Regions from separate parts of the Yersinia vastinensis genome, predicted to be linked through region 1. Evidence: predicted binding sites of a transcription regulator. Region 1 holds the regulator's gene; the other holds the start of a gene.

Region 1 (15,480 bases):
AAAGGATCATTGGCTGCTGGATAAGCTGGCTGAAGAGTTGCCCAATGTCCGTTCGGCTTCAGAACCGGTGTTTCGTCAGGCCATGCAGTTAATCGACAGTGCCAGAACATGGGATCAAAGACGGTGGGTACAGCAATTTCCTGATATCAGTGATGCGCGCGTGGGCCGAATTGTGGATCTTTACCTGCAACTTTATGATGTAGAAGGTATCGAGCATGTGCAGGGGCTTGATGGACTATTACACCTAAGGCCTGAATTAACCCCCGCTCAAGGCTATGAAAAAGCCCGAATTATCAGTCTGGCGCGGGATGTGCTTTTTGCGTTATCTCAAAAAGGGCTGATGCTATCAACAGAAGAAAAACTGACCCCTTTCGCAGCGTTGAAGCTGGCTTGGTGGTTACATCAAGCGAAGCCCGCGACATTAGCCGAATTATCTGCCGCCATTTATCGTCCTGAACATGGCGTCATCCGAGTTCAGGCAGCAATACTTTATAACTATTCCCATTATAGGCATCGCTACGGCGACATAGCGGATATTTCCGCGACAGAATTATCTCATTGGGGGATAGCGCAGCTGGATGACCCGGAACAGCCGGTTTTCCGTGCGATGAAAGCATTAAGGGTGCTCCATGAGGGAATGACAGCTATTCCTGCGGTAGTGCAATCGGATGAGGCTTATCTGGCCAATGGATTTGCACCTAAAAATGCCCAAGGGAGTTATCTCACCGAACAACTCGCGGAGATGATTCTAGCCGGATGCAGTGTGGTTGGGTTTGATGTTTGTAGTCAGCAGGATTTCACGCAATTTCTTGATCTCCAGTATCCGGTCGGTAGCTTGGCATTTTCACTCAAAGCGACATTCAACCTATATTACCGGTTACAGGGCAAGGCCCTCGATGAATTGGATGGCAAAGATACTGAGCAGCTCTATAACTTATTGTTCGAAGAAGAAAAAAAATTACAACAAACAGGGGGTGTGGGGTACAGCCCGACGGTGATCTTCTTGTCCCATTTCAGTCAATCTAATGGGGCCGAAGCGCTGACTATCAAACAAATGGCCAGCGCTTTCAGCCGTATTGCCGAGTCAATGGATGTACCTAGTCTCCCTGAGGCCGCACAAAGTACCATTAATCGACTAAAACAATTAGCTGGATATATTACGGGCGATGCAGCCATTGATGTGGAAGAAGAGCGGTTTGTGTTGGACCTCAACGCGGTGAGGCAAAGTATAGAGCGCCATCAGCCTTCACTCTACCCGCTCGCCCAGCACCGACTTTATAAAACCGAACGCGAAAAAATAGTGCGGCAACTCGATTATCTTGATACGCGCTTGGCTTATCGCCATCCCCCGGCGGTATTTAATGAAAATCAGGCGATAAAAGCCATTTTGAAAGAAAAAGGCGTCAGGAACATCGATATTCCCAGACAATATACCTACCGTCAGGATCCTCAGTTTGGCTTGCCACAGAAAGAATTCGACTCACCTTTGGGCGAATTTAAACGACGTCGGAATGCCAGTAATCGCTTTGTGGCCAATATGTCGATGCTCGGCAACAATGGCAGGCCGATTAATGTTTTTGATACGTTAGATGCAAAAAAAACGGCGTATTACGCACAAATCAAAGCTCATCCAGCAATCCGAGCGAAGGCGATTGAGGCGCTGATTGATAATGGTCAGCGGCCACAGGGCACGGTGCTACAACATAAAATAGACGACTTTGCGCAGGCCTATCAGCCAGAATCAGAGAATACACGTTTCTGGGGGCATGCTTGGACAAAATTGGAGAGTCACTGGGTGTGTAAGCTACCACTGCCTAACCCAATGTGTACTATCGCCAGAGTTGAGGGGCCGCGCTACCGTAATGAAAAGGAGAATATGGCGGCAGGTATGACAGCCATGGTGATGGAGGTTAATTTGCTTAGAGGAATGGAGCGTGGGGTAACGATGGTGGAAAATCTCCCTCGGGGTGCTGACTCTCTTCTATCGCCCACACTGTCGGCTGAAATGGAAGAAGCCATTGCGCATCAAACCAACGTGATAAAAGAGCCTAGGGTGGGCGTTAATGTACCTGAAGAAACGGGTGAACTGGCATGGCAGTCAATAGAAAACGGACATGGAACACAGATTAGCGTGCAACGAGTTGAACTCAAAGACCACACTGTCTTGGAGGGCGTGCGTGAGGCTTGGGTCAGACAGGGAGGGAGCGGAGCATATTGGGAAGTGGACTTGTCAACCGGTCAAGACGTGGGGCTGGTCCTAAAGCAAGGCCCTCAATTTATTAAACCGGGCAAGTTGCTGGGAGGCGGGCCATTCCAATCACGAGCTTTACGCCCCGAATTTAACCCTGAAGTTAAATTAGGTAAAAAGATTGGCAGCGGAGGATCCGGGGATGTCTACCTTGATGCGAATAACCCAGACTTTGTCATAAAGAAATTAAAAACACAAAGCAGGGTGCTTATCACTGAGGTTCATATGAAAGAGGTTGAGTTTTTCAATCGATACTATGGGGAAGGTTCTGCTGAGTTGATTATTAATAAAAATCAATATCATATCCGAATGTACAGAGTGCCGGGGAAAGTGCTGATAGAGATTGATAGTCCTACTTTCCTACCTAATGCGAAGGAGCGATTTCTGAGCATGATGGACGATTTAGGGTATTACAATATCATCCATGAAGACCTGAATTTTAATAATGTCTTGTATGATGAAAAAACCAACACCTTTTACCCTATCGATTTCGATAATGCCTATGATGGATATTACTCAGCAAGAGAACTCAATAGTGACAGGCAATTCTGGGGCGTTAATATGAGGGTTAACAACATACTTGAGCATATTGAAGAATATAAAAAAAATTAAGCTATGGCGGAATGTTGTGGGACGTAATAAAAAAAGTAACCTGATGTCGCTCACTACCCATTCTGCGCTACAATGACGGCCTATTTACTGACTATCAAACACTAATTGCGAGGATGGAAATTTTCTCCTCGGCAGGGAGCGAGCCGTATGTTGACCGGCGATGCATCAATTTTGAAACCTATCCAATGGTGTGCCATTGAGCACCCAGCTCTTCCTGCTGATATCGCTGACTGGCTGATGGAGTTGGGGTCGATGACGCGGCGTTTTGAGCAACATTGTCAGCGGGTTCATGTCGAACCGCAGCGAGAATGCTTTATCACGCGTAATGAGTTGGGAGAAGATGCCGAACATCTGCCGGCTAGTGAACGTTATTGGCTGCGAGAAATTGTCCTGTGTGGTGATAATGAACCATGGCTGCTTGGCCGTACCGTCATCCCTGAGGAAACATTGTCTGGCCCGGATAGGGCGCTGGTGGATTTAGGGACCTTACCCCTGGGTCGTTATCTATTTGGTGGCGACAATTTGACTCGGGATTATATTCAAGTAGGGCGGCAAGATACCCTTTGGGCGCGCCGTTCTTTGCTCCGCTTATCTGGTAAGCCATTGTTATTAACAGAGGTATTTTTACCTGCCTCGCCACTTTATGCTTGAGGAACGTAGCCAGCACACCCGAAATGGGAAAGCGCGCGGGGACATTAGGTTTCGGCGGTTTGATGTGGTGGTGAGATTTTGGAGATTGATAAATTGAAGGGAAGTACAGTTCAGAGCAAATGGTTGGCCTATTGCCGTTTGATGCGCATTGATAAACCCATTGGTTCACTATTACTGTTGTGGCCGACGCTATGGGCATTGTGGTTGGCAGGGAACGGTATTCCCGATATCCACATACTGATTGTCTTTGTCTTGGGTGTCTTTTTTATGCGCGCTGCCGGTTGTGTCGTCAATGATTATGCTGACAGACATATTGATGGCTTTGTGAAACGCACGGCATCTCGGCCCTTGCCAAGCGGGCTTATCAGCGAGAAAGAAAGTAAAATCCTGTTTGTCGTATTGGTGCTGATGTCATTTGGTTTGGTATTAACACTCAATAGCATGACCATCTGGCTATCGCTGGCTGCACTGGCTTTGGCTTGGGTATATCCCTTTATGAAACGGGTCACTCACTTGCCGCAGGTAGTACTGGGGGCCGCATTTGGTTGGTCAATCCCTATGGGTTTTGCCGCCGTGAGTGAGAGTTTGCCGTTGGTATGCTGGCTACTTTTGCTCGCTAATATTTGCTGGACGGTCGCTTATGACACGCAATATGCCATGGTGGATCGTGATGATGACCTGAAAATTGGTGTTAAATCCACAGCCATTTTATTTGGTCAGCGCGATAAATTAATCATCGGGTTGCTGCAATTGGCCACGTTGATTTTAATGGTCACTATTGGCTGGTTGATGAATTTGGGGGGCGCATTTTATTGGTCAGTTTTGCTGGCAGGAGCGCTGTTTGTTCATCAACAGAAGATGATTGCCCAGCGTGAACGCGATCCTTGCTTCCGTGCTTTCCTGAATAATAATTATGTGGGGCTGGTGCTGTTTCTCGGCATTTTGGTGAGTTACATATAAAAAATGGCCAGATGATAAATCCGGCCATTCTGTTCTTCATTTTTCTCTTACAGGATTAATCTTCCGATTCATCCTCGGCCTCAGGGGCGGGTAACTGATTGTTGGTTTCCGCCGGCATACTGACGCTTTCGATTGTCAGCTTCACTTCCGGCGTCATCAACGCACTCAGCATATTGTAAACTTCCAGCGTATGTTCCTGAATGGCATCACCGCTGTCGCTGATGTAGCCTTCCTCTCGCAAGGTGCCGACCAGTGTCGAGAACACGGCTTTATCGAAGAATTCAGGTGCGTTAATCCCATGCAATACAGACAAACGCTGCGCCATAATCCGGCTTTCTTTTTCCAATGCACCACGGTTGATACTTGGGTTAGCACTGAGTAATGACAGTGTGATTGCGTAGCGTTGCAAGGTTTCACGCACACCAGCGGCCAGTAATTGCAGAGGGCGAATACGGGCTGGGTTCAGCACCAATTCATCCCCTTTATCGCAAATCAGCTGCTGGCGAGCCAGTTCATCTATCAATGTATCCAAGGTTTGTGGCAACTGCTCCTTGCTGTAATGCAGGAATAGTTCAGCTTTCAACATCGGATAAATCATACTGATTTGGCGCAATAATTCCGCGCGGGTAATGCGGCGGTGGTACATCACCATACTGGCGATCAGTGACGGTAACATCAGCAAGTGCTGGATATTATTGCGATAGTAAGTCATCAGCACGGCTTGTTCCCGTGGCAAGATGATAATGTCACCAATATTGTCTTTCTCCACCTCAAACTTATTCATATTCAAGGCGTGATTAAGTAGCTCTTCCGGTGTTTTATCCGGTACCGTGACATCTTTCGCATAAGGCGCATTGCGCATCAGTTGCAGGTAGCACTCAAGTTGCTCCAACAGTTGCTCACGGGTTAGTGAACGCTGACGTGAAGCCAACAATGCGGTCGAACACAGGTTCATGGCATTTGCTGCCGCAGCATTGTTAATTCTGACCATAATCTTGCCAGCCAAATCATTTACTGCCGGAGTCAGCCAGCTCGGGCGCTGTGCTTCAATGGGGTCAATCGCATCCCGCCATTGCGGTACATTGGTGTTTAGATAAGTGGTCAGCGGGATTGGCTCACCAAAGTTGACATAGCCCTGACCCAGATTGCGCAACTTGCGCAGGCCACGCAACATCTGCAACAGGTTTTCTTTCTCTTTGGTGGCTCCTCGCAGCTCTTTGGCGTAAGTACCCACTTCCATCACATGCTCGTAGCCAATATAAATTGGCACCAGCGTGATGGGCCGCGAACCGCCACGTAACATGGCTTGAATCGTCATCGACAGCGTGCCGGTTTTCGGTTCTAGCAGGCGGCCGGTTCGTGAGCGCCCACCTTCAACAAAATACTCTACGGAATAGCCGCGGGTGAATAATTCGCCCAGATATTCGCGGAACACAGTTGAGTAGAGTTTGTTGCCTTTGAAGGTACGACGGATAAAGAATGCACCCAAACGGCGGAAAATCGGGCCGGCAGGCCAGAAGTTAAGGTTAATACCGGCAGCAATATGTGGCGGTACAAGCCCTTGATGATAAAGCACGTAAGAGAGCAGCAGGTAATCCATATGGCTACGATGGCAAGGCACATAGACTATCTCATGACCATCTTGCGCTAACTGGCGTACGCGCTCTGCATTATGGACGTTAATACCCTGATACAAACGGTTCCACGTCCAGCTCAATACCCTGTCAGACAGACGCACGGCTTCATAAGAGAAGTCTGCGGCGATCTCTTCCATCAGCGTAATCGCATTTTGCTGCGCTTTCTCATGGGAGATTTTCTTGGTACGTGCTTCATCTGCCACGGCTTTTTCAATCGCCTTAGAAGCCAACAGCTTTTTGAAGAGGTCTTGGCGATCTGGCAAGCTCGGGCCGACAGCGGCCAGACGTTGGCGGGAGAAGTGCATCCGCGCCACGCGCGCCAGCTTATGGGCTATCGTCTTATCGGTGCCATGCTCACTGGCCATCCGGCGCAATGAAACTGTGGTCGAGAAACGCACAAAGCTATCGCGGCCCAGCCACAATACGGCAAAGAATTTCTGCACACCATTCAGCACACGCAGATGCGGCGTACCATGGCCTTCACGCCCTGGCGAACGACCAAACATCACGGAAACCGGCAACATTTGAATGTCCAGCTCCGGATTATTGCGGTGCAGATCTAGATAATCGTGGAACAGCTTGACCGACTCTTGCTTAGGTGCGTAATAACGAAAGACTCGAGGGCCATTATCGATAAACACATGACTTGGCAGTTGCACGCCATCGATTTCCAATGGAATCAATGGGTCGGGCAGATCCTGCGCCTGACACTGCGCTCGCAAAGTCAGCAAATCAGCCTTAGAATTGTAAGGCAAAACGTACAGAATAGGACGAGAAGGGTCTAACCCTAACTCAGTCACAGGATCTGCCGGAATAACCTTGCTTTTTACCAACAGTTTAAGTGGTAAATTCAGTAACTTATAATATATTTTACGCCAACCTGACATAACTACATGAAGCCTCTTGTTAGCAATTCGTCGCAAGGATACCAGAAACTGGTTTTGAGATCTGTGGTGATAAGACAACAGAAAGCGGCAAAGATCATCATTAACTTAAGATAAAGGCAATAAAACATGGCGAATCAATCAACAGGGCTTACCCGAATCTATAAAGCGGCCGGTTATTCGATGAAAGGCCTCAGTGCTGCCTGGAAAAACGAAGCCGCATTTCGCCAAGAATCAGTAGCTGCCATCGTCGCTATCATACTGGCCTTCTGGCTAGATGTAGATGCTTTAGCGCGCATTTTATTGATTGGCAGTGTCGCGTTAGTGATCATTATTGAAGTCATTAATAGTGCCATTGAAGCAGTAGTTGATCGCATCGGCAGTGAATTCCATGAACTTTCAGGCCGTGCCAAAGATATGGGGTCTGCCGCTGTGTTTCTCGCTATCCTGCTGGCGCTTTTTATCTGGATAACGGTGCTCTGGCAGCATGTGGGCTAGTTGCGTGGCTGAAATATCGTGGCTTTGGGCACGGTGAGCAACACAATAAAAATAAGCTGTGATTAATCCCTGTTTTTATTCACTCTTTGGTTCCCAATACAGGCTTACCTGTATATACTCACAGCAAGACTGTATAAACAAACAGGGGGCGAAATGAAAGCACTTACGACCAGACAGCAAGAGGTTTATGACCTGGTGCGCGATCACCTATCGCAAACTGGCATGCCGCCGACCCGTGCCGAAATTGCGCAGCGTCTGGGATTCCGCTCTCCTAACGCCGCTGAAGAGCATTTAAAAGCATTGGCCCGCAAGGGTGTTATTGAGATTGTTTCTGGCGCTTCCCGCGGTATTCGTTTACTGATGGAAGAAGAAGATGGCCTACCGTTGATTGGCCGAGTTGCAGCAGGTGAACCCTTGCTGGCACAGCAACATATTGAAGGGCACTACAAAGTCGATCCTTCCATGTTTAAGCCAAGCGCAGATTTCCTACTGCGGGTTAATGGGATGTCGATGAGAGATATCGGTATTCTGGATGGTGACCTACTGGCGGTGCATAAAACACAAGATGTGCGTAACGGACAAGTGGTTGTCGCGCGAATTGACGATGAAGTCACAGTAAAACGCTTGAAAAAACAAGGTAATATCGTGCAGCTTCTTCCTGAAAATAGCGAGTTCCAGCCGATTATTGTCGATTTGCGTGAACAAAGTTTCACTATTGAAGGACTGGCCGTTGGTGTCATCCGCAATGGCGACTGGATCTGATTCTAGTTGTTGATGTATACCCTCTTTACTTAGAGGGTATATTGTTCATATAACCTTCTGTTCTATTAATTCACTTTATATTGAGAACAATCCGATAATACGTGATTACCTGCTGTTTTAACTGAATATAATATGGTTTCGTTATTCAATTATGGTCCTCATTACGACCAGTAACATTGGTTTTCCTTCAGTTATTAATATCCTCTGCTATAGTTATTTATACGGTAAATAAAACAATCATGCTTAATTTAAATTAAGACTGTGAGTGACTAATTTAAGCAAAGATTGGTTTTATAAAGAATGTTTATCGTACCTAATTAACTTATTCCAAGATAGCGGAGTTATTATGAATAAAGATCAAGCTGACGGTAACTGGAAGCAGTTCAAAGGAAAAATTAAAGAGAAATGGGGCAAACTGACTGACGATGACCTAACCGTTATTGAAGGTAAGCGCGACCAACTAGTAGGTAAGATCCAAGAGAAATACGGCTATCAGAAAGAGCAAGCCGAGAAAGAAGTGAAAGCTTGGGAAGACCACAGCAAATACCGCTGGTAACAGCCTTAAAAAGGAATTTAATTGATGTCGATATAAATTATATTGGGTCTCTCATTTCATAGAATATACGTTATTACATAGTGATATTAATAATGAAAATATTCTATTTAGTCCTAATCTAATATCGATAAGACACAAGGAAGTGTCCTGTGGTAGCTTCTATTTATTATCATGGCAGTGTTCTTTAACGCATATTCTAATTCAACCTATTACTGTATTATTACTATATTGATAACGGGCTGACCCTTATCGCCAGATATTTATTTTTTTTTCATCACAATAGAATGGTCATGATCACAATGATCGTGGCTTTCACATGCTTCAACTTCCCCGCATTTAGTGCATAAGCCATGGGCTTCCACCACGCTATGGCGCAATGTAAAACCAGACTGTTTTGCTAACTGTGCCAGTGCTTCTTCAATACCTACAGTCGGGCGTTCAGTCACAATCTTGCAGCGATCACAGATAAAGAGTGCGGAGGTATGAGTTGGCTCTTCAAAATGATGGCACAACACATAGCTGTTAGCTGACTCTACTCGGTGAATAAACCCTTGTTCGAGCAAAAAATCTAATGCGCGGTAGACCGTTGGCGGTTTAGCTTGCGGCTCGGAAACACGGAGCAAGTCTAATAAATCATAAGCGCTGATTGCGCCGGGCTGTTGCGCCATGAGGCGTAAGACTTCAAGACGTTGCGGTGTCAGCCGGACGTTACGTTGTTGGCACAGGCTCTCAGCCTGAGCAAGCAGCTTTTCCTGGTTGGTTGAGTTCATGGTTTCATCCCGCAGCGTTTGAATGGAACAGATTTTATCATATTTACGGTTAATCGCCGATAGATGAAAAAGTGCGAAGCCGTGGAGTATCACAATTTTGGTAACGTACAGTAAAATATCCCTTTTTATAGCACAGCTATCCCCCACGCGGTCATCGTCAGGTTCTATGGTATAATCACGCATTCCATCCCTTTGTCTTGCGTATTTAATGCGCAAGGAAAATGGGTAATTGATGCAGTAATAACCGATGAAATCACAGTAAATGCACGAAGCTCAGACTTTTTCCAGCACTCAGGTAGATATGCCCAAATACCCCCTACAACGTTTTTCCGTCGCGCCGATGCTCGATTGGACAGACCGCCATTGCCGCTATTTCCATCGTTTGTTAACTAAGCAGACGTTGCTCTATACCGAAATGGTTACTACAGGTGCGATTATCCATGGCAAAGCAGACTATTTGGCTTATAGCGAGCAAGATCATCCCGTCGCGTTACAGCTTGGGGGCAGTGATCCACAAGCGCTAGCACATTGCGCTAAATTGGCGGAGCTTCGTGGATACAATGAAATTAATCTGAATGTCGGCTGCCCTTCTGATCGGGTACAAAATGGGCGTTTTGGCGCTTGTCTAATGGCTGAGTCAGATCTGGTTGCTGATTGTATTAAAGCCATGCGTGATGTGGTTTCTATTCCTGTCACGGTGAAAACCCGTATTGGGATTGACGAATTAGATAGCTACGAGTTCTTGTGTGAATTCGTGCAGACTGTCGCAGAACGTGGTGAATGTGATATTTTCACGATCCATGCCCGTAAAGCCTGGCTTTCAGGATTAAGCCCAAAAGAAAATCGCGAAGTTCCTCCTCTGGATTATGAGCGGGTTTATCAGCTTAAACGTGATTTTCCGGCACTGACTATCGCTATTAATGGCGGTGTCAAAACCTTGGCTGAGGCTAAAGACCATCTTAAGCATCTCGATGGTGTGATGATGGGGCGTGAAGCCTATCAAAACCCCAGTATTTTAACGCAAGTGGACCGCGAACTGTTTGATCCAAATGCACCAGTGGTCGACAGTGTTAAAGCTATAGAAGCGCTTTATCCTTATATTGAACAGGAGCTGTCGCGTGGCGCTTATTTGGGCCATATCACTCGGCATATCCTTGGTATTTTCCAAGGGATCCCCGGTGCGCGCCAGTGGCGCCGTTATTTGAGTGAAAATGCGCATAAGCCCGGAGCTGATGTTTCCGTGGTAGAAAAGGCGCTAGCTCTAGTGACCCGCCCACAGCATAATTCGTTGTAGGAAATCCCACTATAAGTTAGTCAATTTGACCACGCCTGCCAGTTTTCTGGCAGGTTGTGTTTTATTTATACCCTTTAAATTCAATATGTTAATCTTATTTTCAGGTTGGCACGTTTCTTGTAATACTCCTAATAAACCCTCTGTTTGTATCCAACATAATTCAGTTGCAGGAAGGCGGCCTGCGAGATAATCCCGATGAGCATACCGTGGTAAGCGATGCGGATTATTGAGAGACGCCAACACACATGCAGCTTGAAGTATGGTGGGGATAGATTTTATGCATGGGAACAAACAATGATTAAGGAGCCAGCCATGTTCGAAATTCTCTTTGTGATCGGCTTTTTTATTATGCTGATGGTGACCGGTGTTTCTCTGTTGGGCATATTCGCCGCTTTAATGGTTGCCGCTGCTTTTATGATGCTAGGTGGGTTATTTGTGATGATGATTAAGTTATTGCCATGGTTGATATTGGCGGTGGTCATTGTCTGGATATGGCGTTCAATGCAAAAACCAGTTGTAAGACGTTACTGATTATTTTGTTTTCTTGCGGGAGTGATCACAGGCTGAAAGTTTAGTCAGGACAATTGTCGAGAAAACGTATTTTTTCCCGAATCAGCTTGCTAGGATGCTAGCCGATACGATTTGGTATCACATTTTCATCCCTGCCAGAGGTGAAAATAGCCGTATAAACGGCAATGTCATCTAAGTGAATATGCCTCTGACAGAATACTCTGCTATACCCCTACATGTGCATCAAAGAAAGCGTTAAAACAAAAGGCTCCTTATCGGAGCCTTTTGTTTTTTATCAATATTGCTGAGGCGGTGGTTTATGGGATCAGCAAACTGGAGCCAGTTGTCTGGCGGCTTTCTAATATTTCATGGGCGCGGCGCGCATCTCGCAGAGGGAATTGCTGGGCTTTTGCGACATCGACCTTAATCGCACCACTGGCTATTAATGAAAACAGCTCATGGCTGGCACTTTCCAGCTCTTGTCGATTAGTGACATAAGCATTCAGCGAGGGACGGGTCACATACAACGCGCCTTTTTGGTTCAGAATTGCAAGATCAACCCCAGTAACCGGACCTGAAGCATTACCGAAACTGACCATTAATCCCCGGCGTTTTAGGCTATTGAGTGAGTCTTGCCATGTGCTTTTCCCAACCGAGTCATACACTACACCCACCTTTTCGCCATGGGTCAGTTCAGCGACGCGTTCAGCGATATTTTCCGTGCGATAGTTAATGGTAGCCCAAGCCCCATTAGCTTTTGCCAATTCGGCTTTTTCATCAGAGCCAACAGTGCCAATTAGCTTCGCGCCAAGCGCTTTTGCCCACTGACAGGCAATCAGCCCAACGCCGCCTGCTGCCGCATGGAATAAAAACACTTCGCCAGGCTTGATTTCATGGGTTTGACGTAATAAATATTGGACGGTCAATCCCTTAAGGAATGAAGCTGCTGCTTGTTCGAAGGAGATGGCCTCAGGGAGCAACGCAATTTTTTCTGCGGCGACATTATGAACTTCGCTGTATGCGCCAAGTGCTGATTGGGCATAAACCACTCGGTCACCGACCTTTATTGTATTCACCGATGAGCCGACTTTGGTGACAATGCCCGCGGCTTCAGTCCCAAGCCCGCTTGGGAAATGAGGTGGTGGATATAGGCCGCTGCGGATGTAAGTATCGATGTAGTTGATACCGATAGCTTTGTTTTCGACTTGAACTTCATGTGCCGCGGGATCCACTGGCGTAAGGTCAAGGTATTGCAGCACTTCTGGCCCGCCAGTGGTGCTAAATTGAATGTGCTTTGCCATGTTAGCTCCTTCGCAATTGGTGTATTTTGACTCTACAGCGTTCTACTCGGAGGGCCAAGATTTTGCTAATACCGATAAGTAATAGGGAATTCCTCATTACCCTTCCGATATCATCGCGTATACTGGGCCACACTATTTTTATTCATCATTTTCCTCTTCGTAACAAAGGTAAAGAACACTTTTCATGGCCGCGAAAAAACCAACCAACAGTATGACAGAGCCACGAGACCGCCAGATGGAAGGGCTGAAACTCCCGCCTCATTCGCTGGAGGCAGAGCAGTCCGTGTTGGGCGGTTTGATGCTGGATAATGAACGTTGGGATAACGTGTCAGAGCGTGTTGCCAGCAATGACTTTTTCAGTCGCCCACATCGGCGGATCTTTACTGAAATGCAGCGTTTGCTGGAAAACAGCAAGCCGATCGATTTGATCACCTTGTCTGAATCACTAGAACAAAAGGGCGATTTGGAGTCGGTAGGTGGTTTTGCTTATCTTGCTGAATTATCAAAAAACACGCCAAGTGCCGCGAATATCGGTGCTTATGCTGATATTGTGCGCGAACGTGCAGTTGTGCGAGAGATGATCTCTGTTGCTAACGAGATAGCAGATGCCGGTTATGATCCTCAAGGTCGCAGCAGTGAAGATCTGCTTGATCTCGCGGAATCCAAAGTCTTCCAGATAGCAGAAAGCCGGGCCAATAAAGATGAAGGCCCAAAAAGTGTCGATCAAATCCTCGAAGCGACAGTGGCACGTATTGAGCAGCTTTATCAGCGGCCACATGATGGTGTTACCGGTGTATCAACCGGATTTGTTGATTTGGATAAAAAGACCGCAGGATTACAGAAATCAGATTTGATCATTGTGGCAGCGCGCCCATCGATGGGTAAAACTACCTTTGCGATGAACTTATGCGAAAACGCCGCGATGATGCAGGAAAAACCGGTATTGATCTTCAGTTTGGAGATGCCTGGCGATCAGATAATGATGCGTATGCTGGCCTCTTTGTCACATGTCGACCAGACTCGCATCCGTACCGGCCAACTAGATGATGAGGATTGGGCGCGGATCTCCAGCACCATGGGCATATTGATGGAAAAGCGCAATATGTACATCGATGACTCCTCTGGTCTAACACCGACTGAGGTGCGCTCTCGTGCGCGGCGTATTTTCCGTGAGCATGGTGGTTTGAGTCTGATAATGATCGACTACCTGCAATTGATGCGGGTGCCGTCACTGTCGGATAACCGCACATTGGAAATCGCTGAAATTTCACGCTCCCTGAAAGCCTTAGCCAAAGAGCTACAAGTACCCGTAGTGGCGCTGTCGCAGCTTAACCGTAGCTTGGAACAACGTGCTGATAAACGGCCAGTAAACTCCGACTTACGTGAGTCCGGTTCTATTGAGCAGGATGCCGATTTGATCATGTTTATTTACCGTGATGAGGTTTATCACGAGAACAGTGATGAAAAAGGGATCGCACAGATTATTTTGGGTAAACAGCGTAACGGCCCGATCGGTTCTGTTCGGCTGAAATTTAATGGTCAATGGTCGCGCTTTGATAACTACGCTGGCCCGCAATACGACGACGAATAGCGAGTAATAAATATATATCCCCTTCGAATGTGATGTTGCCCTGCGGTAACGCCACTGTCTTTGGGTGTAAAATTGATAATTAAGGATAAGAAATGAAAGCGGCAACAGCAGTAATCGACCGCCGCGCTCTGCGACATAATTTGCAACAGGTACGGCGCATCGCGCCGCAAAGCCGCCTGATTGCTGTTGTGAAAGCAAACGCTTATGGCCACGGGTTATTAGAAACAGCGCATACCTTGCAGGATGCTGATTGCTACGGTGTCGCGCGGATCGGTGAAGCGCTGATGTTGCGATCTGGCGGGGTAGTCAAACCCATCTTGTTATTAGAAGGGTTCTTTGCCGCAGAAGATTTGCCCATTCTGGTCGCTAACCGCATAGAAACAGCGGTGCATAGCATCGAGCAACTCGAAGCGCTGGAAGCTGCCAATCTCTCCGCGCCGATTAATGTCTGGATGAAACTGGACACAGGCATGCATCGTCTAGGTGTTCGTCCGGAACAGGCGGAGGCTTTTTATCAGCGTTTAAGTGCATGCCGCAATGTTATCCAGCCGGTCAATATCATGAGCCACTTTAGTCGTGCAGATGAGCCACAAGTGGATACCACTCGCCAACAACTCAGTTGTTTCGATACTTTCGCGAAAGACAAACCCGGCAAGCAATCTATTGCGGCTTCTGGCGGCATTTTGCTGTGGCCCGAAGCTCACCGCGATTGGGTTCGTCCTGGCATCATATTGTATGGTGTTTCTCCTATGGATGAGCCTTATGGTAGCCATTTTGATCTGCGGCCAGCAATGGCGCTGAAGACCAGCCTGATTGCGGTTCGTGAACATAAAGCCGGTGAGCCAGTAGGCTATGGCGGTACTTGGGTGAGTGAGCGGGATACCCGTTTGGGGGTGGTCGCTATTGGTTATGGTGACGGCTATCCACGCAGTGCTCCTTCGGGGACACCTATGTGGCTCAATGGTCGTGAAGTTGGCATTGTTGGCCGGGTCTCGATGGATATGATTTCAGTCGATTTAGGGCCAGATGCCACGGATAAAGTCGGTGACGAAGTGTTGCTATGGGGCGCTGAATTACCCGTTGAAAAAATCGCGGCCCGTACCGGTATCAGTGCTTACGAATTGATTACTAAGCTGACCTCCCGTGTAGCGATGGAATATATTGGGGAATAAGGTAAGCTGCATAAGTAACCCATTTTCATCTACT
Region 2 (15,480 bases), 1.8 Mb from region 1:
CCAGAAAAAATTAGATCTGGCGCAGGATATTGCTGATGCGGAAATTAGCCGCACATTACGTAAAGCGAAAGTCAGTGCTGCCATCCGCTATATTGTGTTGATTATTGTCGGACTGATGATGCTTTATCCGTTGCTGTGGATGTTCTCTGCAGCCTTTAAACCTAATAATGAAATTTTCACCACATTAGGATTATGGCCAGAGCATCCGACACGGGATGGTTTTGTTAACGGTTGGAGAACAGGTACGGAATATAATTTCGGTCATTACATGCTTAACACCTTTAAGTTTGTTATTCCGAAAGTTATTTTGACCATTATCTCTTCGACTATCGTGGCGTATGGTTTTGCGCGCTTTGAGATCCCTTGGAAGAAATTCTGGTTCGCAACATTAATTACCACCATGTTGCTGCCAAGCACTGTGTTATTGATTCCGCAATACATCATGTTCCGTGAAATGGGCATGCTGAATAGTTACATGCCATTGTATCTGCCACTGGCATTCGCAACACAAGGGTTCTTCGTCTTCATGCTTATTCAGTTCTTGCGCGGTGTACCACGCGATATGGAAGAAGCAGCACAAATCGACGGATGTAACTCTTTCCAAGTGTTGTGGTATGTGGTCGTGCCTATCTTGAAGCCAGCCATTATCTCTGTGGCACTGTTCCAGTTCATGTGGTCAATGAACGACTTTATCGGCCCACTGATTTATGTCTACAGCGTAGATAAGTACCCGATAGCATTGGCGCTGAAGATGTCAATTGACGTGACCGAAGGCGCACCGTGGAACGAAATTCTGGCAATGGCAAGCATCTCCATTCTGCCGTCCATCATTGTTTTCTTCCTGGCTCAACGCTACTTCGTTCAAGGCGTAACCAGCAGCGGAATTAAAGGTTAATAGAGGATTTATCATGGCTGAAGTTATTTTCAACAAATTAGGCAAAGTTTACTCCAACGGTTTCCGCGCGGTTCATGGCATTGATCTGAAAATCCATGATGGCGAATTTATGGTGATTGTTGGCCCATCTGGCTGTGCTAAATCCACTACCCTGCGTATGTTGGCAGGCCTGGAAACCATCAGTGATGGTGAAGTACGAATTGGTGATCGGGTTGTGAATAATCTGGCACCGAAATCTCGTGGTATTGCCATGGTGTTCCAGAACTATGCGTTATACCCACACATGACAGTGAAAGAAAATCTGGCTTTTGGCCTGAAGTTGAGCAAGCTGCCAAAAGAGCAAATTGAAACACAAGTTGCTGAAGCTGCAAAGATTTTGGAACTAGAAGACTTACTGGATCGCTTACCGCGTCAGCTGTCTGGTGGTCAGGCACAGCGTGTTGCTGTAGGCCGCGCTATTGTCAAAAAACCAGATGTCTTCTTGTTCGATGAACCGTTATCAAACCTGGATGCCAAACTGCGTGCATCAATGCGTATTCGCATCTCTGATTTGCATAAGCAATTGAAAAAAAGCGGAAAAGCAGCGACTACTGTTTACGTTACTCATGACCAAACAGAAGCCATGACCATGGGTGACCGTATCTGTGTGATGAAGCTGGGCCACATCATGCAAGTGGATACGCCGGATAACCTCTATCACTACCCTACCAATATGTTTGTTGCCGGTTTTATCGGCGCGCCGGAAATGAATATTAAACCGAGCACGCTGGTAGAAAAAGACGGGAAAATTGGCCTGACCGTCGGCCAATACACCCTGGTATTGAATGAAAGACAGCAGGCTAAAGTTGCCGCCCACGCCGGAGAAAAAGTGTTCTTCGGTGTACGTCCTGAATTCGTCAGCATGTCTATGCAGCCGTTTACTGACAATCACTCACAGGGTGAATTGGTGCGGGTGGAAAACATGGGTCATGAATTCTTCATGTATATCAAGGTTGACGACTTTGAATTGACCTGCCGCTTACCGTCTGACGAAGCACGACCAATTATTGAAAATGGTCTGAATCGCACCGTGTATTTCCAGTTTGATATGGATAAATGCCATATCTTTGATGCAAAAACAGAAAAAAATATCTCTCTTTAACAGGAGCAGTACCCAATGAAAAAAGCGATTTTACACACGCTGATAGCATCCACTCTGGCGTTATTATCACACCAAGCTTTTGCCGCTCAGGACGAAGTGAATTTACGTATGTCATGGTGGGGGGGCAATGGCCGCCATCAGGTAACTTTGAAAGCGATCGAAGAATTTCACAAACAACATCCGAATATTAATGTTAAATCGGAGTATACCGGCTGGGATGGTCACTTATCTCGTCTGACAACACAAATTGCGGGCGGTACTGAGCCTGATGTTATGCAAACCAACTGGAACTGGCTACCTATTTTCTCTAAAGACGGTACTGGCTTCTACAATTTGTTTAACGTCAAAGAACAATTAGATTTGGCGCAATTTGATCCGAAAGAACTGCAACAAACTACCGTCAATGGCAAGTTAAACGGTATTCCAATTTCTGTGACTGCACGTATCTTCTATTTTAATGATGCGACATGGGCAAAAGCAGGTTTAGAATATCCTAAAACTTGGGATGAATTACTTGCTGCCGGTAAAGTATTTAAAGAAAAACTGGGTGATCAATATTATCCAGTGGTATTAGAGCACCAAGATACATTAGCACTCATCCGCTCTTATATGACTCAAAAATACAACATTCCTACCATTGATGAAGCAGGTAAGAAATTTGCCTACTCACCAGAACAATGGGTTGAATTCTTTACCATGTATAAAACCATGGTAGATAGTCATGTTATGCCATCCACTAAATACTATGCTTCATTCGGCAAGAGTAATATGTACGAAATGAAACCATGGATTAATGGTGAGTGGGCGGGTACTTATATGTGGAACTCCACAATAACCAAGTATTCCGATAACTTGACCAAACCTGCAAAACTGGTTCTTGGCCCATACCCAATGTTGCCAGATGCGAAAGATGCCGGTTTATTCTTCAAGCCAGCGCAAATGCTTTCAATTGGTAAATCAACTAAATATCCAAAAGAAAGTGCGATGCTAATCAACTTCTTATTGAACAGTAAAGAAGGGGTTGAGGCATTAGGTCTGGAGCGTGGCGTGCCATTGAGCGCAACAGCTGTAACCCAATTGCGTGCTAGTGGTGTGATTAAAGATGAAGATCCTTCAGTTGCGGGTTTGAATATGGCGCTAGAGTTGCCACATAAAATGACAACTTCACCATACTTTGATGACCCACAAATTGTTTCCCTGTTCGGTGATGCAATTCAATATATCGATTATGGTCAGAAAACCGTACAAGAAACAGCAGAATACTTTAATAAACAAGGTGACCGTATTCTGAAACGCGCAATGCGTTAATTAATTAGTTTAAATTAATTTAAGTTTCTATTAAACCCTGCCATTAATTTGGCGGGGTTATTTCGTTATATGAATGAAAATAAAATAGCCAATTAGACCGACATCACAAATTAATATTTGTTTAAAAAATTAATCGACAACAAAGATCTGGATCACACAATTATTTATCAATACAAATAGAATATGCATTCACAACAAATGAAACGTTGTTTCTTTATTCGTGAACTTGTTTTTCAATCGTATGTTGATTCTTTATAAATTTGTTAATAAAAATTGATTTAAATAACCATAACCCTGGGATTATATAAAAATGAAATTTAAATTACTGACTCTGGCAGTGGCATCTGTAATTAGTTTTAGCTCTGTAGCAACAACTATTGACTATCGGCATGAAATGAAAGACACCAGTAAATCTGATCATAAAGACCGTTTACTGATCTCCAACCGCTTTGCTAATGGTTTTGGTCTATCTTTAGAAGGGAAATGGGGCCAGCACAGCTCCGATACTACCCCGAATAAACCATTCAATGAGCAAGTCAGTAACGGTACTGAAGTCGTTGCCAGCTATGTTTACCAATTTAATAAAACATTCTCATTGGAACCAGGTTTCTCATTAGAGTCTTCTTCCGACTCTAACAACTACCGCCCTTACCTGCGTGGTAAAGTCTCCTTCACTGATGATTTCTCAACATCACTGCGTTATCGCCCATATTACAAGCGTAACCAGCCAGCTCAGACTAAAGATACAGAAAAAGGCCATGAGTTCACTATGCTGTTCGCCTATAACTTCTTGAAAAACTATTCAGCTGAATATGAATTGAACTACAAGAAATCCGAAGACGAAATTCTGGCAAACAAAGAGAAAGAAGAATGGAGCCATGATCTGAAAGTGGCTTACAAATGGGATAAAAACTGGAAACCTTATGTTGCTATCGGCAACGTGGCAGGGAGCAAAACAACTGACGAGCGTCAAACTCGTTACCGTGTAGGTGTGCAGTACAGCTTCTAATTATTCAGGCGTTATGAGTAGTACCCTCATCATTATTTGTTAGATTATGCCCATACCCGTATTATTTTGGGGAAAAGTTGACTCCCAGTCGCTTTTCCCCTTTTTTTAGTCTCATCATCCCCCCCTAATGCATCGCGTAGTGCCGAATTATTCAGCCCCAACATTTTCGCCAAAGAACAAACATTGCGCAGCTCAATACCCACGTGGGATTGACCACTCATCACCAGAGAAAAATGAGACATTTAGTTACAGCGTAACGGCTATCTATAGCGAGATAAATCTCATATACTGGATATATCAACAGCTACAGATTCGGAATTCAAGTATGACAGGGGAAGGACACCTTATTTTTTCTGTCGCCTGCGTTATTTTTGCCAAAAAAGTCGGCCTTACGCCTGAACTGGCACATGGCGATTGGTGGCATATCATCCCTGGCGCCCTGTTAACTTCCCTGCTACCCGATATTGATCATCCAAAATCAATCTTGGGCCAGAGGCTAAAGTGGATCTCGACGCCTATTGCTCGCGCATTTGGCCATCGTGGCTTTACACATAGTTTGCTGGCAGTAGTAGGCGGTATTGCACTATTTCAAATGGATATTTCACGAGACTGGATTGTCCCAGCGGACGCATTTCATGCAATGATTATTGGTTATTTCAGTCACCTATTAGCAGACATGATAACACCCGCGGGAGTCCCTCTCTTATGGCCATGTCGCTGGCGTTTTTCTATTCCAGTTTTGCGGCCGCAGAAAGGTAATCAATTGGAACGAGTGCTATGCGTGCTATTAGTTTGTTTTTCCATCTATTGGCAAACCGACACCACTATTCCACTGCTATCCTATATGGAGCAATTGAAAAATTTTAGACTGTGATCACACTTTTATGGGCAAATAATAACCAATACGAATGCATTCCATACAAATAATTGCAAAAATTTATAAACAATTCTTTTTGGATATAAGTAGGTCACAGAGTAGCTGCTACCATACGCGGCTAGCTGCACAATTGACTGTGCCTGACTGTGTTTTCTATAAAAATAGAAACAGAATGCGCAGCCAGTATTTAAAATAATTATTTGGAGATTTGGGGATGAACCTACCGCTTGTGATTAATGTGCTGCTCTTTGTGGCACTGCTATTACTCTTGGCACAAACCCGGCATAAAAATTGGAGTCTGGCCAAAAAAGTTTTGGTAGGCCTAGGGTTGGGCGTGTTATTTGGTCTGGGGCTGCAATGGTTTTATGGTGCGGAAAATCCAGTACTGAAAGAATCTATCACTTGGTTCAATATCGTCGGCAATGGTTATGTGCAACTGCTGCAGATGATCGTTATGCCGCTGGTATTTGCCTCAATCTTAAGTGCGGTTTCTAAACTACATAACGCCTCTTCGCTTGGCAAAATCAGTGTATTAACCATTGGGACCTTGCTGTTTACCACATTGATAGCAGCGCTCGTCGGTGTATTCGTTACTAATCTCTTTGGCTTAACAGCCGATGGTTTGGTACAAGGAACACAAGAGTCGGCCCGATTAAGTGCTATCGAAAGCAATTATCTTGGTAAAGTGACTGACCTGACAGTTCCTCAGTTGATTCTGTCCTTTATTCCCAAAAATCCATTTGCTGATTTAACCGGGGCAAGCCCAACCTCAATTATCAGTGTGGTTATTTTTGCGACTTTCTTAGGCATCGCATCCCTGCAATTGCTGAAAGATGATGTAGCGAAAGGTCAGCGCGTACAAGTGGCTATCGATACATTGCAAGCTTGGGTGATGAAGCTCGTGCGTCTGGTCATGAAACTGACCCCTTATGGTGTATTAGCATTAATGACCAAAGTGGTTGCGGGTTCTAATATTCAGGACATTATCAAGCTAGGCAGCTTTGTTGTGGCCTCGTACCTCGGTCTGGCCATCATGTTTGTTGTGCATGCTGTGCTATTGTCTTTCACCGGTGTTAATCCGTTGAAATTCTTCCGCAAAGTATGGCCTGTGCTGACGTTCGCTTTTACCAGCCGTTCCAGTGCTGCCAGTATTCCGCTGAATGTCGAAGCACAAACCCGCCGCTTGGGCGTACCTGAATCTATCGCCAGCTTCTCAGCCTCTTTTGGTGCAACTATCGGACAAAATGGCTGTGCCGGGCTTTATCCTGCGATGCTAGCTGTTATGGTCGCACCGACTGTCGGCATTAACCCGCTAGATCCGGTATGGATTGCTACACTGGTGGGTATTGTTACCATTAGCTCCGCGGGGGTTGCCGGTGTCGGCGGTGGTGCAACTTTCGCAGCACTGATTGTGCTGCCAGCATTGGGGTTGCCTGTCACACTTGTTGCATTACTTATCTCTGTTGAACCATTGATTGATATGGGCCGTACGGCATTGAACGTCAGTGGCTCGATGACCGCCGGTACGATTACCAGCCAATTAATGAAACAAACAGATAAAAACATTCTTAACAGTGATGATGATGGTGATTTAGCTCATCAATAAACACTGCGATATTGTCATATAGAGAAAGCCAGTCTTCATGACTGGCTTTTTTATTTTTGGCCGCTGATGGGCTTATTTATGTAAATGGAACGAATAAATGGAGGCCACTATCACCCTTTTTTCAAGTTCGCGAAGGACGATATTTCTCAACCAATGCTAACGCAATGGCTTCTGTTTCTACATCAGGCACTCCACTGAAATCCTGCGCTCTAAAATGCATCTGGAATGCTTTGATGACTTGTTGCGTTTCATTATCCAGTTCGCCACTTTGTGGGATTTGATAACCATAGCGAGCTAATGCCTGCTGAATAATACTGACTGAGGCACTATCTTGCTTATTACGGCCATCAATATACTTTGTGACTGTCGCGTCATCTGGCCAGGCACCCACACCAAGTTGGGCCAAACGTTTCCATGGGAATAACGGACCGGGATCGGATTTTCTCAGAGGAGCAATATCGCTATGAGCTACAACATCTGTTGGGTCAATACCATAACGCTCAACAATGTCCTTCGTTAGCCGCTCAATCAATTTAATCTGTGATTCATTGTATGGGTACCACTCCCTACCCAACATCTTCTCTGTGAAGCCCTTATTGACGATTTCAATGCCTATCGAAGTATCATTGAGGCTAGAGCGCCCGTGCCAATTGCTAACACCTGCGTGCCACGCCCGCTGAGATTCAGGAACCAGCTGCAATACAATAGGTTTACCATCAATACTGTCAGGGTGGGTTTTGACCAAATAATGTGCGCTAACTTCACCCTGTGTGAGTATTTTCAACGAGGTAGCATCATCTGTCGCTGTATAGTGAAGCACCAAAAAACGCACTCGCTCATTTTGAGCAACTGAAGGCATACTGGTATCAACTTTATACTCGCCACGGTCGATCAATTTATGCGGTTTGCCGTTATAAGGGCTACTACACCCCGCCAGCAGTAATAATAGCCCCGCGCTTAATAACTTCCTCATCATCCTTCTCCCTATAATATGCTTAAGCACGGTTATAGTGACTCAACTAAATTAAATGGGCAGTAAACAGTACATTTAAATAATAACTAATAAACACGAATAATACTTACGCACGAGAAGATGCTAACGCTGCCGAAGATGTTATACGCCAACCAATAAAAAACGGCCCCTAAAAAGGGGCCGTTTAAGATGGAAAGGAATAAATAGTTATAATTAACAGCTGATTACACGTATCCAATAATTATACAGTATTTACCCTAAATAGAGATTTCCTTAGAAAGGATAATCGCGATAGCCCATCTGTTCTGAAATATTACGTGCCGCGCGGTGTAAAGATTTTACAATGTCACTCTTGTTGTCTTCAGAGAAACGTAATGTTGGGTATGAAATACTTAACCCCGCAATCACGACACCGAAACGGTCGAAGACAGGAACAGCGATACAACGTAAACCTTCTTCTTGCTCTTCGATATCTTCACCAAAGCCTTGCTCACGTACCTGATCTAACACGGGTAACAGTTCTGCTGCGCTGCCCAAAGTATGTTGAGTACTGCGGGTGAATTCGATATGAGACAAGATTTCTTCTACTTCTGCTCGGTCACGCCATGCCAGCAACACTTTACCAATTGCAGTACTGTGCAGTGGGTTACGACGACCAATACGAGAATGCATCCGCAGGTTATACATAGAATCAATCTTATGTATATAAACGATGCTGTCTTCATCCAAAGCACCCAAGTGAATAGTTTCACGAGTTTCATTGGATAATTCACGCATTTGTATATCCGCGCTACGAATCAAATCGACATTCTGTAACGCTTTGGCCCCTAACTCAAACAACTTCAACGTCAGGGAGTATTTCTCTGATTCGCCTTCCTGTGCAACATAGCCCAAGGATTTCATGGTCTGGAGGAAGCGGTACACTGTACTCTTAGGCATCATTACACGTTGAGAAAGTTCGGTAATACCAATTTCCCGCTCTTCACCCAATGCCTGTAAGATGCCAAAAACTTTCAGAACCGACGAAACAGAGTCGGGTTGTTTATCTAGATCTGCAATAGCCATTTTTTGGTTACCCTACTCAGTTTTCTGTGTTTCATAAAACAATACGTTTTAAAAAAAATAGAACAGTGGTTTTATTATAAAGGGAAGTCGCGAGACTGTGCAATAAACCAATGTGAATAATCGGATAAAAGCCTTGCAGACAGCAAATTAGCCTCTTTCCATGAAAGAGGCTAGTGCAAAATTTAACTATTTCCAGACAGATTCAGGCAATGTAGCCAAATATAATGCTGGTTTACCGTGAACATCCGAGGTGAACAGCACTTGTTTATCATCAGGAGTAAAAGAAGGATGCGGATGTGTTACCTGGCGGTCACCTTCGAATACTTTCCATGAAGTGTCATGACGCGCAACCCGATGTTGAGTACCGTTCTTCATGTTGAAGACATACAAGAAAGGATCATTTTCAATCTTATAGCCACTGTCATCTTGGACATCGACTGGGGCATCAGAACCGTCACCAACCATCAGAGTGCCATCATAATTACTCATAAGATGGGAACACGCTGGCATAGAAGTTAATTGGCGGTTCTCTAACGTTTCTGGATCAGCACTGCAAATAAAGCGATCTGTGCTGCCTTTCATGTAAGAAACATACACCAAGGCTGAACCATCTGGCACCCAGAATTCATGGGTGCAACTCTCGCCTTCTGCGTGAGTTTTTACCTTACGCATATTGGTGCCATCTTCATTGATTAGCCACATACGAGCATCAACCAAATCATGCGGGCCTTCGTGGCAGAAAGCGACCGTATTGTCATCGTATGGGCGATAGATTGGATGACCAAGCCACTGGTTTTCTTGTAAAATCACCGTTGACTCGCCAGTTTTCAGATCAACACGCATCAGACGGCAGCACGGTTTAGTGAAATAGAATTCGTGGAATTTCTTCCAGTCAGTCAATGGCTGCCAATCTTCACGTTTAATTTCAATCCCCACAAGTTTGGTGCAATCTGAGTTTGCTACCCAAGTGCCGTACCCGACCCATTCTTCTGGAACCTGATAAACCACGTTCTCTTCCAAAGAGGCCAAATCAACACGCATTAGATTACGGCCATCTTTGACATAAAACAGCGCATCATCATCAGGTGACAAGAAACCACCAAAAGTATTGTCGCCACGCCCTTCTGTCAGTTGTGTTGCCACCTGAGTATTAAGGTCCAACAAGTAGTAATTCCACGGACCATCAAAAGCACCGCCAAACAACAACTTGCTGCCATCACGGGTGAAACATTTTTGATAGAAATAGTTACGGTGGCAAGTAACATCTGGAGGCGTCAGACGAGTCACTTGTGCACCAGTAGAGGCATCCTGATAAGTATCAAATGTCAGGGGGATTTGTTTACCTTTGGCCATCCGGAAAGTCCTTAAAATCATCAGAGAATTAAAATTTGCCCACTGGGGGGAGCCTGTTCGGCTAATACTATCTCACATTATAGAAACGATGTTTCATTTTTCCGTGATCATGGTTCTGTTTTTACTGATTTACACAAATTACTGACCTTATCAGGCGGTTAATCTGGTTTGGAAAGGAGCTTCTATATCCTAGGTTACAAATAACCCAAATCTCAGGGATGCATTCAAGCGCAATAATCGTTAGCATAGAAAAAATCCCCTACCTTATTATTTTTACAGATAAAACCTATGAACCCATCAGCAACAGATGGAATGCCGGTTCCTCAGCGCTATGCAGCAATACTGGTCATTGCTTTAGGTATTACCATTGCAGTGCTGGACGGCACTATTGCTAACGTCGCATTGCCAACCATCGCCCGCGACCTCAATGCCAGCCCAGCGACATCTATCTGGGTAGTGAATGCTTATCAGCTGGCAATTACTGTATCTTTGCTTTCCATGGCTTCTCTGGGCGATATCATTGGTTATCGGCGGGTCTATCAGGCCGGCTTACTGGTATTCAGCGTGACCTCACTCTTTTGCGCTCTGTCAGACTCGTTATGGACGCTAACATTTGCCCGAGTACTGCAAGGGCTTGGCGCTGCGGCATTGATGAGTGTTAATACCGCTCTGATTCGTATTATTTATCCTCGGGCGCAGTTGGGTCGGGGGATTGGTATTAACTCATTGATTGTGGCAGTTTCTGCTGCAGCCGGGCCAACTATCGCCTCCGCGATATTATCCGTTGCATCCTGGCAGTGGTTGTTTGCAGTTAACGTGCCCATAGGATTACTGGCATGGGGGCTGGGCATGAAGTATTTGCCTGCCAATAATATGAAAAGTAATGGTAATCGCTTCGATGTCACCAGTTGCATAATGAATGCGCTGACATTTGGCTTACTGATCACGGCTATCAGCGGTTTTGCTCAAGGACAAAGCCCGACACTGATTGCTGCCGAAGTCATTGCGTTACTGTTTATCGGCTTCTTCTTTGTGCGCCGCCAACTTAACCAGTCTTTCCCTTTGTTGCCGGTGGACTTACTCCGTATTCCTATTTTTGCACTCTCAATAGGATCATCAATTTGTTCATTCACCGCACAAATGCTGGCGATGGTTTCGTTGCCCTTCTTCTTACAAAGCGTATTGGGCCGTGATGAAGTCGCCACCGGACTGCTACTAACACCATGGCCACTCGCCACCATGGTTGTTGCGCCCATCGCCGGGCGTTTAGTTGAGCGTTATCATGCCGGGTTACTGGGTGGGATCGGGCTGGCTGTTTTTGCCAGTGGTTTATTCCTATTAGCGATTTTACCTGCCGACCCCAGTGACATAGATATTATCTGGCGGATGGTGCTGTGTGGCGCTGGCTTTGGCCTATTTCAGTCACCTAATAACCACACCATTATTTCCGCAGCACCCCAACAGCGCAGTGGTGGTGCCAGCGGCATGTTGGGTACAGCAAGACTATTGGGACAAACTACAGGGGCTGCGCTAGTTGCGCTGATGTTTAATCTGTTTTCCACCAGCGGAACCCATGCATCACTGGTCTTAGCGGGGTGCTTTGCCAGCATTGCTGCGTTGGTCAGTTTGCTTCGCGTGAGCCAAAAACGTAGTTAAATTACTGATGATGAGATTGCCCCATTCTGATGGGGCTTTTTTATTTTCGAACATGACTAATTTTTATTCTTTATGTTGTAAAATGCAATCTAACTTAACTGATATTAATATCCTTGTTATATTCATTAAATTAGTATTCTTATATTTTATTTTGTATTAGTTTTAATACTTTCCCGAAGCTAATCGTTTTTCTTCCAATGTGACTCATTCCCTCCTCGGGTAAATAACTGAATTTCACATACAGTATTTCCCCGTTTTCCTTTTGCTTGGTGTCTAACTTATGCAATGCCTCATACAAACTTTTGAGATCACTAGGAATACCTGCTGTGTCAGTAATAATTTTACCAAAAGGTAAAAATTTTTGTACCTGCTCAACAGAAGCTATCAACAGATCGTTTAGAGGAAATAATCCGGTGAACCTCTCCTTGATAACATAAGGAGCGATACCCATGTAAATATCGGGCAGTTCAATAATATGATTTTCAATTCCGCTGGTTTCATTGTTTAACAAAAACTCTGTGACTTCAGCCGCAGTGCCAATCAGTACCAGCGGCTTGACTCCAGCTCCTTGCTCAGAAAAAACATATTCATTGTTGGAGTCTTTGACGGCTTTTTGCAGTTCGCCACGATCAACAATCACACTGTAATACTTCCCTTCCTTCACTTTTGGGACTGGCTCCCGCCACATATTAATTGTTGCCGCATAAGATGCATGAATACCTAAAATACCGACTATTAATAATAGTGATGATGACATGAGTTTTTTCATAATTAATCCATATAAAGTAATGTTACTTATTGAGTGTTAGCGAAATATAATGATTAAGGAATTTAGATTTAGCACAGCTTCTTGCATGGTGATGACATTTTTCTTAATAACGTATTATGGCGTAAGGATAATAAAGCGTATTTTTCCATTCAATGATGGAGAGATACAATCGTCATGATATGATTTTCCATTACCTCCATCTTATTTTTCATTATATATAATGATGAAAATCTTAATTTTAGCGCCAGAGCGAGTACGCAGATTATGAATTGGCACTTTGAATTTGAAGGAAATAAAGACGAAGAATAGTGGGATATGTTTGACGTATCAAACCTATAGCCCTGAATCTGGGGGGAACAGCTATAACGTAAAGGAGAGCCTCTCGCGAGACTCTCCTTTAATAGTATTATTGCTCTACCGGCATGTAGGTTATTTCAGATATTGACCAGAACGCAGAGCTTCAATACGTTTATCCAACGGTGGATGTGACATAAACAACTCACTGAAAGATTTAGATTTACCGTTAATGCAGAAGGCCATCATACTGCCCGCCTCTTGCGGCTCATAACTGGTTTTCAAACGTTGCAATGCGGCAATCATTTTCTCACGACCAACCAATCTTGCTGAACCTGCATCGGCATGGAATTCGCGATGACGCGAGAACCACATGGTGATAATGCTAGCAAGGATACCGAACACTAACTCCAATACCATTGATACCGCAAAGTAAACCATCGGATTGCCAGAACTACTCCCCTCATTATCACGATCACCAGACAAGAAGCCGGCAGCGACTTGTGCAATCAGACGTGAAATGAAGATAACAAAGGTGTTCACAATCCCTTGAATCAAGGTCATGGTGACCATATCACCATTGGCCACATGACTAATTTCATGGGCAATAACAGCTTCAGCTTCATCGCGGCTCATGTTTTGCAGCAGGCCAGTACTGACCGCAACCAAGGAAGCATCGCGGCGAGCGCCAGTCGCAAAAGCGTTGATATCCGGTGCCTGATAAATAGCTACTTGTGGCATGGCAATGCCTGCCTGCTGAGACTGACGACGAACAGTTTCTAGCAACCAGCGCTCAGTTTCGTTACGGGGTTGTTCAATAACTTCGCCACCCACAGAACGCAGAGCCATCCATTTGGACATCAGCAACGAAACGAATGCGCCGCCGAAACCAAACAGACCGGCCATAATCATCAGCCCTTGCACACTGCTGGACTGAATACCTGTCAGGCTAAGTACCAACCCGAACACCAACATAACGGCCAGGTTGGTGAGAAGGAACAGAGCGATACGCATCATAGAAATTTATTTCCTTATTGTGTTAATTGACGATCTTATTAAATCGACACGGCATTTAAGTCAAACTAGCCATAAACATGAATGATGACTTAGCCAAATTCTACTGAGATATGCTGATCGTATGGGCATCTGATAAATTTTCAAGGCTTGTTAAGTTCTAACAGAGTAAATCAACATAACTTTACAAATTTGGATACTTTTTATTACATATCAAGCTATTTTTTCGCCAATCTTTCCGCCTTGTCATGGAAAAAAAGTAAAAAAAATCCGGACTCTATTGAGCCCGGATGATTCTTCACACCTGAAACTACTTCACTGGTGTTGCTGTCGCTGTTGCCAATTGAGGCTCCACTTGCGGTTGCGCTTTTTCTTTATGAGCTAAATCCAGCGCGATATGCACAGTTTCATCCAGATAAGGGTCAGGTTCCTGATAGTCTTTTGGCAAATCCTCCAATGACTTCAGTGGCTTTTTCCCTTCACGTTTGAAGCGTTCATTCAAGCGGTTCAAACGCGTAGCATCATCATCATGATTCTCTTTTTCACGTTGTGCATAATTAAGAGAAATAATGTTTTTCTTATCTTTCAGTGCTTTATATCGCTCAATATCCTGTTGGATATGTTGAAACTCAGGATCTGCGGCAATACGCGCAGCATGAGATTTGAGCAACTCAGACTCAATAGGTTTCAAATCACCCGTTTTGGTATAACTGGCTGCATTGATGCTATCCCAAGGCAAGGCATTATCTTCGAAACTTTCACCTGTTTCTGCCGGATCTACACCTGTAGGCATCACAATATCTGGAGTGACCCCTTTACGTTGAGTACTGCCACCATCAACCCGATAGAATTTCTGAATGGTGTATTGCAAAGAACCCAATGCCGGCCATTCAGGACGTAGCATCTGATCGTAAATACGATTCAGCGAACGATACTGTTGAACCGTGCCTTTGCCGAAAGTTGGCTCCCCGACAATCAATGCACGCCCATAGTCTTGCATTGCCGCAGCAAAGATTTCAGAAGCAGATGCACTGTAGCGGTCAACTAAAACCACGAGCGGGCCTTTGTAGTACACTACACCGTCGGTATCACTGTCTTCGCGCACTTTGCCGTTGTTATCCCGCACCTGAACCACTGGACCACTTGGAATAAACAAACCAGACAACGAAACCGCCTCGGTCAGTGCTCCACCACCATTGCTACGTAAGTCAATGATAATGCTGCTGACATTCTGTTTTTCCAGCTTCTGTAATTGCACCTTAACGTCTTCCGTCAGGCCAACATAGAAACCCGGAATATCCAGTACGCCGACGCGCTCTTTACCGATGGTTTTCACCGACATTTTCACTGCACGGTCTTCCAGACGAATGCGCTCACGGGTCAGTGTCACCGTGCGTGGCTTGGTCCCTTTACCGGCAGGTAAGATTTCCAGACGCACTTTACTGCCCTTCGGTCCTTTGATTAAGGCGACAACATCGTCCAGACGCCAGCCAATGACATCAACCATTGGTTTACCGGTC

The links. The regulator LexA, encoded in region 1, represses DNA repair genes until DNA is damaged. The targets are predictions, from matches to a motif close to TNCTGTATGTACATACAGNA.
Positions count from the first base shown of each region.
Region 2: a site for LexA is predicted at 4,640-4,659, ahead of ACIOG0_RS09875 (metal-dependent hydrolase). Genes of this name have one in related genera too.

Region 1 covers NZ_CP173260.1:352,097-367,576, forward strand. Annotated here, with positions in the region: gene ACIOG0_RS01490 (hypothetical protein) at 1-2,860, shown strand, start outside; gene ubiC (chorismate lyase) at 3,008-3,511, shown strand; gene ubiA (4-hydroxybenzoate octaprenyltransferase) at 3,605-4,471, shown strand; gene plsB (glycerol-3-phosphate 1-O-acyltransferase PlsB) at 4,527-6,995, opposite strand; gene ACIOG0_RS01510 (diacylglycerol kinase) at 7,122-7,490, shown strand; gene lexA (transcriptional repressor LexA) at 7,644-8,252, shown strand; gene ACIOG0_RS01520 (CsbD family protein) at 8,599-8,808, shown strand; gene zur (zinc uptake transcriptional repressor Zur) at 9,069-9,578, opposite strand; gene dusA (tRNA dihydrouridine(20/20a) synthase DusA) at 9,841-10,872, shown strand; gene pspG (envelope stress response protein PspG) at 11,185-11,403, shown strand; gene ACIOG0_RS01540 (quinone oxidoreductase) at 11,700-12,683, opposite strand; gene dnaB (replicative DNA helicase) at 12,868-14,274, shown strand; gene alr (alanine racemase) at 14,367-15,446, shown strand.
Region 2 covers NZ_CP173260.1:2,119,293-2,134,772, reverse strand. Annotated here, with positions in the region: gene ACIOG0_RS09895 (carbohydrate ABC transporter permease) at 1-895, shown strand, start outside; gene ACIOG0_RS09890 (ABC transporter ATP-binding protein) at 909-2,036, shown strand; gene ACIOG0_RS09885 (ABC transporter substrate-binding protein) at 2,052-3,344, shown strand; gene ACIOG0_RS09880 (oligogalacturonate-specific porin KdgM family protein) at 3,655-4,353, shown strand; gene ACIOG0_RS09875 (metal-dependent hydrolase) at 4,679-5,227, shown strand; gene ACIOG0_RS09870 (L-cystine transporter) at 5,445-6,836, shown strand; gene ACIOG0_RS09865 (N-acetylmuramoyl-L-alanine amidase) at 6,958-7,809, opposite strand; gene kdgR (DNA-binding transcriptional regulator KdgR) at 8,083-8,874, opposite strand; gene ogl (oligogalacturonate lyase) at 9,061-10,227, opposite strand; gene ACIOG0_RS09850 (MFS transporter) at 10,516-11,883, shown strand; gene ACIOG0_RS09845 (hypothetical protein) at 12,023-12,652, opposite strand; gene htpX (protease HtpX) at 13,082-13,963, opposite strand; gene prc (carboxy terminal-processing peptidase) at 14,271-15,480, opposite strand, start outside.